2 regions of the Streptomyces sp. NPDC030799 genome follow, and region 2 is predicted to be linked to the other one. Evidence: riboswitches for the same ligand, from Rfam matches in the RefSeq annotation. Region 2 holds a riboswitch; the other holds the start of a gene.

Region 1 (3,726 bases), on a different contig from region 2:
CCGCGAACTCGCCGCCGCCTTGCACGCCGCCCTGTACGGAAACCTTCAGCCGTTGACCCGCACGGTGCCCGGTGCTGACGTGTACGAGTAGCTGATTCGATCCGCCCTCCTGCTCGCTGCGGACTGCTGCCAGTCCGGGAATGAACCCGATCTTTGGTGTCCGAGCTGGTCAGCGAAGCGGTGCGGTATGGCGGTGGCGTGACGGGTTTCGGGATGTGGGCCGGAGCGGGCACGGGGACCGTCACGGTGGAGGATGAGAACGACCGGGACTACGGCATCTGCCGCTCCCGGTGCTGGCGGGAGTGAGCGGCCCGCCCGTCGCCTCGGACGGGCCCCCGAAACCGGGTGGTGGAGTCGGGGGTCGTCAGACACAAGTGCCGCGGGGGACGTGCGCATGCCCCCCGGTACAACGCGCCCGCCGTCGCGGGGTCACGCAGCTGCGCCCACCGGCAACCGCCGGGCCTGGAAGTATGCGACGGGCGTTGCCGGATAGGCTCGACGGCAACTCTTTGAGGTCCCCGGGCGAAACAGTTGGGCGGGCGCTGTGGAAGATCTTCCCTCGGTCGAGACGGCCGTCTCGGTCCACTGCCTGGTGGCGAAGGTGCGCGGGGTCATGGACCACGTCTCGCAGCTTGAACTGCGCGGGCAGCTGACGCAGGTTATAGATCGTGCGGAACGGGCCGTCGTGCTGGACCTGTCGGATGTGTCGTTCTGCGACTCGGCGGGGCTGAACGTGCTGCTGGGAGCTCGTCGTGAGGCGGAGAGAGCTGCGGTGATGCTGGTTCTGGCCTGCGTGCCGATCAAGCTGCGCCGGGTCCTGGAAATGACCGGAGCCGATCAGGTCCTACGGGTCTTTGCCACCATCGATGACGCTGAGGCCGCCCTGAGCAGCTAATGGCTCCGTCGCTCTGGCAGCGCATGATGCCGTCCTGGCTGCCCCACGCGCTCCCGACCGGCGCGCGTCAGTGCGTGATCATCGCCCTGTTCACCCCGGCGGTCCTGATCACACTCACCGCGGCGGTGCCGGCGCTGCTGGTCCTGCCGTTCCTGCCGGACGGGACAGGCCGCACCGTACAACTCCTCACGGCGCACTCGGCAGCGTGCCGCATACGACGTTGTCCAGCAGAGCGGTGGACAACGCCACCTCGTCGCGCCGCTGGGACAGCCGCAAGCCGAACACCTCCCGTGTCTCGCACTGTGGGGGTGTGAACGCCTGGTCCGCTTCCATGACCAGGAAGCGGCCGTTCTTCTTCTTGCTGAGCGTCGCAACGGTGCCGGGAGCGTAACCGGGGGCGATGACGCCGTCGCAGACCACGCGGGACAACAGCTCGGCGAGTTCGGTGTCGACCGGGTGCGACACGGCGGCGAAGTCGCCGTAGGAGGAATTCGGATCGGCGTCGCGGGCACGCAGGTATGCGCTGGTGAGCGCACCGACACTGTCGCGGTCGATGCCGTAGAGCTCGGCGGTGACGTCATCGACGGGGCCGGCCACGGCCGCTCCGGCGGGCGAGACGTGTTTGAAGGAGACAGCGGCCGGCCGGTTCAGGACCCTGCTTGCCTCCAGCACCAGCTGCCAACTGTTGAGTGCGTCCAGCATGTTGATGTAGGACGGGTTGCCCTGCAACAGCCGGACCGGCCATCGGCCGAGCTGCACCGGCGCGGTAGTCGCCGCCGCCTGCTGCGGGTTGATCCCATAGCGCAGATCCACGTCATAGCCTCCTGTGTCAGCGGGACATCACTGACGCAGGCGCCCAGGCGGTCGACGCTCACGCGGGAAAACGGCCGCTCCCCGGTGGTTCTCCACCTTCGCCAGTCGCGACCGGACACGATGCTATCTGCACGAGCGAGTACATAGTTTCGCCGGTCATGCCGTCAGTGCCAGCGGACGCCCGCCCCACCAGATGCCCTTCTCGCTACGGATGCGGACGCGCTCCTTACGTTGGGCGGCAAGGACGTCGGGATGGTGGGCGTTGGCGTTGCGCCAGCGCAGGTATCGGTGCAGTTCACGGGTCTGGACGGTGTGGTTGGGATGGTTCGAGTTGGCCAGGATGCGTTGGTCGGGGTGAAGCACAGCTCCACCTTGTTCTTCCGGGCCCCACTGGCGGATCTTGGCGCCCTTGTGGACACGCGGTCAAGGAAGCGGTCCAGGACGCGCTCGATCCGGTCCAGCTTGGCGTCGCGGTCGGGGTCAGTGGACTCCTTCCAGGTCTTGGTCCGCTGGAAGGTGACGCCGCATCGGGCGAGCAGGCAGCGCAGGGCCTCGCGACCGATGCGGATCACCCGACAGGAGATGCAGCTTCCCGATCACAAAGAAGTCGCCGTCGTCCAGCTCCAGGACGTCCGGGCAGTTGTTCGCTTCGACGGACCCGCGCTCGGCGGGCGTCGATCCGATGCGGCGCATGAGGCTCTTTACGGTGACACAATCGGTGTTATGAACACCAATACGGACTGGGCCTACCGGGTGTTCGAGCCGCACGGGTCCGAGGGCTGGCGCCCCTACGGCAGCGACCCCGAACAGTGGCACGGCGTGATCACCGCCGCCGACACGGACGAGGGCGCCAAGCACGCCATCGGCCGCATCATCGCCGACCTCATGACCGAGTGGGAGAGGACCGGTCTCCACCACGCGATGCACGTGCGCGTCTTCCTCTGGCACGACGAGGCGAGCGAGATGGAGGATGCGGACTTCGTCGTGGAGGTCCGGCCCCGGTCGGACTTCGGCACAGCGTGACGGATCAGGACGCTCGGCGACCGAAATCCGCGTCGGCGGCAACCCGCCCATGGGCACCGAGACCCTGGATCAAGGGAACCGCAGATACGACCTCTCTGTAACGGAGGTCAGGCGCGCAGTCTTCCGGCAGGGGCACCGGGCATGTCCCGCCGTACTGGCCGGCCCAGGCCCGGAACTTGCCGCGGGCCACTTCTTCGCCTCTCCACCAGCCGTGCTGCACCGGCCGCTCGGAGGTAGTGAGCAGCAGGTGGTAGCGGCCCGGGCTGGTCATGCGAGCCGGATCGCTCTCGCCAGGCCCGGCGGTCGGCGGACGTCGGGGCGGTGGCCGCTACGCCGTGGTATGGCGGCGCCTGCGGACGACGTACACACCGAGCGCGGTGAGGATCAGCAGGCCACCGGACGCGCCGAGCCAGCCGGTGCCGGGGCCCGCGATGACGCTGCGCTTGGCGACCGGACGGCCAGTGACGATCAGCTGGCCGGTCCTCTTCACCCGGCCGTGGTGCGCGACCACGGTGACCGGGCACGTGCCGGGCGTGAGACCGGTGCGAACGGTGACCATGGCGTAGTAGCGCGGGTCGTCGCCGTCCGGGGGCTTGGCGTCACGCCGGGTCCGGGTACGTGTCCTTCCACAGCACGCAGACCCTTCCTCCGGCGCGGATCCGGTAGCCGTGCTCGCGGGCGGTGTCGAGGTCGAACGGCGGGGAGAAGACCGGACCGCGGGCCTTGCCCAGGTAGTCACTGTCACCCGGCCGTGCCGCCCGTACCGTGAGGGATTTCTCGGCGACCCGGCGGCCATCCGGTCCGTACAGGTCGAAGGCGTACATACCGTCCTTCACGTCCGGGCGGAGGCAACCGGGTTGACCGCGCGAGCCGAGGTGGCGCCGATCTCCTCGGCGATCTCCGCCAGCACCGGCTGTGGAATGGAGTCGTCCACGGTCAGTGCGACCAGTGCGTCGCCGCCCTCGGTGATACGGGCCACCTGCATGCCGACGATG
Region 2 (3,726 bases):
CTGGGACACCTTCTCGTCCAGGACGTGGGCCGCCTTGGACGGGGCGCCCGACTTCGTGGTGCCCGGCTCGGTGGTGGTGAGGACGCGGTCGATGAGGCCGGCGACCTCGTCCATCTCGGCCGTGCCGAGGCCACGGGTGGTGAGCGCGGGGGTGCCGATGCGGATGCCGGAGGTGTACCAGGCGCCGTTGGGGTCGGCCGGGATGGCGTTGCGGTTGGTGACGATGCCCGAGTCGAGGAGGGCCGACTCCGCCTGGCGGCCGGTGAGGCCGTAGGAGGTGGCGACGTCGATCAGGTTGAGGTGGTTGTCCGTGCCGCCGGTCACCAGGGTGGCGCCCCGGCGCATCAGGCCCTCCGCCAGGGCGCGGGAGTTGTCGACGATGCGCTGGGCGTAGTCCTGGAACGCGGGCTGCCGGGCCTCGGCGAGGGCGACGGCCTTGGCGGCCATGACGTGCGGCAGCGGGCCGCCGAGGACCATCGGGCAGCCGCGGTCGACCTGGTCCTTGAGGGAGTCGTCGCACAGGACCATGCCGCCGCGCGGGCCGCGCAGCGACTTGTGGGTGGTGGTGGTGACGATCTGGGCGTGCGGGACCGGGTCGAAGTCGCCGGTGAGCACCTTGCCGGCGACGAGGCCCGCGAAGTGGGCCATGTCGACCATCAAGGTCGCGCCGACCTCGTCGGCGATCTCGCGCATGATCCGGAAGTTCACCAGGCGGGGGTACGCCGAGTAGCCGGCGACGATGATCAGCGGCTTGAACTCGCGGGCCTGGGTGCGCAGGGCCTCGTAGTCGATGAGGCCCGTCGCCGGGTCGGTGCCGTAGGACCGCTGGTCGAACATCTTGCCGGAGATGTTCGGGCGGAAGCCGTGGGTGAGGTGGCCGCCGGCGTCCAGGGACATGCCGAGCATGCGCTGGTTGCCGAAGGCCTGGCGCAGCTCGGCCCAGTCGGCCTCGGTGAGGTCGTTGACCTGGCGGGCGCCGGTCTTCTCCAGGAAGGGGGCCTCGACCCGGTCGGCGAGTACGGCCCAGAAGGCGACGAGGTTGGCGTCGATACCGGAGTGCGGCTGGACGTAGGCGTGGCGGGCGCCGAACAGTTCGCGGGCGTGCTCGGCGGCCAGGGCCTCGACGGTGTCGACGTTGCGGCAGCCGGCGTAGAAGCGGCGGCCGACGGTGCCCTCGGCGTACTTGTCGCTGAACCAGTTGCCCATCGCCAGCAGGGTGGCCGGGGAGGCGTAGTTCTCGGAGGCGATCAGCTTGAGCATCGCGCGCTGGTCGGTCACCTCCTGGCCGATGGCGTCGGCGACCCGGGGCTCGACGGCGCGGATGACGTCGAGGGCGGCACGGAAGGCGGTGGACTCGGTGGAGAGGGGCTGCTGCTCTGGCATGAGGACCTCCGGACGGTGTGCGTACAGCGTTCACGTTCGGCCCAGGCGCACGGCACTGTTTCCCGTCGGGCCGCTCCCCGATGGTCCGTCCCATCCCAGCGCGCCAGTCACGGCCCGCTGATCAGCCTACCGGGCGAGCCGGACGGCGCAGGTCCCGCGTCCACCATGCGAGCGACGGTAGGAAGGAGTTCACCGTCGTGTTCCCGAAGTGTTCTCGTCGGATCCGGGAGAGGCCATGACCGCTGCAGAAGACCTCATCAGCGCCGCCGAGGCGCACTGTGCGCCCACCTACCATCCGCTGCCGGTCGTCGTGGCCACGGCGGACGGCGCCTGGATGACGGATGTGGAGGGGCGGCGGTATCTCGATCTGCTGGCCGGTTACTCGGCGCTCAACTTCGGACACCGCAACCGGCGGCTGATCGAGGCGGCGAAGGCGCAGCTGGAGCGGGTGACGCTGACGTCCCGCGCCTTCCTGCACGACCGGTTCGCGGCGTTCTGCACGGAGCTGGCCGAGCTGTGCGGGATGGAGATGGTGCTGCCCGTGAACACCGGCGCGGAGGCGGTGGAGAGCGCGGTGAAGACGGCCCGGAAGTGGGGGTACCGGGTGAAGGGGGTGCCCGCGGAGATGGCGAAGATCGTGGTTGCGGGCGGCAACTTCCACGGGCGTACGACGACGATCATCAGCTTCTCCACCGACCCGGAGGCCCGGGCGGACTTCGGGCCGTACACGCCGGGGTTCGAGATCGTGCCGTACGGCGATCCGACGGCGATGCGGCAGGCACTGACGGAGAACACCGTGGCGGTGCTGCTGGAGCCGGTCCAGGGCGAGAACGGGGTGATCGTGCCGCCGGCCGGCTATCTGCCCGCGGTCCGGGAGCTGACCCGCGAACGGAACGTGCTCTTCGTCGCCGACGAGGTGCAGTCGGGTCTCGGCCGCACGGGGCGGACCTTCGCGTGCGAACACGAGGGGGTGGTCCCGGACATGTATGTGCTGGGCAAGGCGCTGGGCGGCGGGATCGTGCCGGTGTCGGCGGTGGTGTCGAGCGCGGAGGTGCTCGGGGTGTTCCGCCCGGGCGAGCACGGGTCGACGTTCGGGGGGAATCCGCTGGCCTGCGCGGTGGCGCTGGAGGTGATCGCGATGCTGCGCACGGGCGAGTTCCAGGCGCGGGCGGCCGAGCTGGGCGCGCGGCTGCACAGCGAGCTGGCGGGGCTGCTCGGCACGGGCGCGGTGACGGCGGTGCGGGGACGCGGACTGTGGGCGGGCCTGGACATCGCCCGGGCGGTCGGCACCGGGCGCGAGGTGTCGCAGCGGCTGATGGACCAGGGCGTGCTGGTGAAGGAGACCCACGGCGTCACCATCCGGATCGCGCCGCCGCTGGTCATCTCCGAGGAGGACCTGGACTGGGGTCTCGCCCAGCTGCGGGCGGTTCTGGGCTCTGGCGGATCACGTGCGGCAGGAAACGCGCGTACGCGTCGGTGATCAGCCCGGAGGACTCGCGGATGCCGAGACCGGCCGGCTCGTTCTGGACGACCCAGGCGCCGAGGACGACATGGTTGCCGTCGAAGGCGGGCAGCGGGGCGAGCTGCTGGTAGCAGGCGGGCTCGTCGCGCAGTACGGCCGGTGCGCCCGGCTGGTGCACGGTGACGCCCTCGCCCTCGCGGCCGAGGAGGGGCTTGGCGACATAGCCCTTCTCGACGGCCAGCTCGCGAGGGCCGTCGAGGTAGGCGGGGAGCAGGTTGGGGTGACCGGGGTACAGCTCCCAGAGGACGGCCAGCAGGGCCTTGTTGCTGAGCAGCATCTTCCAGGCGGGTTCGATCCACAGGGTGCTGCCGGTGCCGCCGCCGTTGTCGAGGGTGTCCAGGACGTGCCCGCCGAAGGCGTCGGTGGTCAGCCACTCCCAGGGGTAGAGCTTGAAGATGCTGCGGATGAACCGGAGCTGGTTGTCGACGAAACGGCCGGAGAGGGTGTCCCAGCCGATCTCCTCCATGGACAGCCAGTCGGTGTCGAGGCCGGCCTGTTCGGCGGTCTCCTTGAGGTAGGCGACCGTCATCAGGTCCTCGCCGAGTTCGTCGGCCGAGGAGTGCGCGAAGTGCAGGGGGCTGCCGGGAGGCAGCAGCGCGGCCTGGGTCCGCCAGGCCTCGACGAGGCGTTCGTGCAGGGAGTTCCACTGGTCGGCGCCGGGGAAGCGGTCCTCCATCCAGAACCACTGGGGTGAGGCGGCCTCCACCAGCGAGGTCGGGGTGTCGGCGTTGTACTCCAGCAGCTTGGCCGGGCCGGTGCCGTCGTAGCGGAGGTCGAACCGGCCGTAGACGGAGGGGAGTTCGGCGCGGCGCCGCCAGGCC

Evidence for each region. A riboswitch is a leader RNA that binds a small molecule or an ion and turns the genes downstream of it on or off. The one in region 2 is predicted to bind ZMP and ZTP.
Region 1: it holds a riboswitch for ZMP and ZTP, as region 2 does, so the genes downstream of both, ACZ41I_RS15805 (hypothetical protein) here and ACZ41I_RS18925 (glycine hydroxymethyltransferase) in region 2, are expected to answer to the same signal.

The regions. Positions count from the first base shown of each region.
Region 1 covers NZ_JBVIDS010000005.1:468,817-472,542, reverse strand. Annotated here, with positions in the region: gene ACZ41I_RS15820 (hypothetical protein) at 1-91, shown strand, start outside; gene ACZ41I_RS15815 (hypothetical protein) at 157-306, shown strand; gene ACZ41I_RS15810 (STAS domain-containing protein) at 545-895, shown strand; gene ACZ41I_RS15805 (hypothetical protein) at 1,082-1,708, opposite strand; ZMP/ZTP riboswitch at 1,743-1,827, opposite strand; partial or broken gene ACZ41I_RS15800 (IS630 family transposase) at 1,865-2,283, opposite strand; gene ACZ41I_RS15795 (hypothetical protein) at 2,432-2,731, shown strand; gene ACZ41I_RS15790 (LPXTG cell wall anchor domain-containing protein) at 3,060-3,290, opposite strand; gene ACZ41I_RS15785 (hypothetical protein) at 3,331-3,567, opposite strand; partial or broken gene ACZ41I_RS15780 (ACT domain-containing protein) at 3,564-3,726, opposite strand, start outside.
Region 2 covers NZ_JBVIDS010000007.1:80,437-84,162, forward strand. Annotated here, with positions in the region: gene ACZ41I_RS18925 (glycine hydroxymethyltransferase) at 1-1,383, opposite strand, end outside; ZMP/ZTP riboswitch at 1,416-1,504, opposite strand; gene rocD (ornithine--oxo-acid transaminase) at 1,619-2,863, shown strand; partial or broken gene ACZ41I_RS18935 (glutathionylspermidine synthase family protein) at 2,826-3,726, opposite strand, start outside.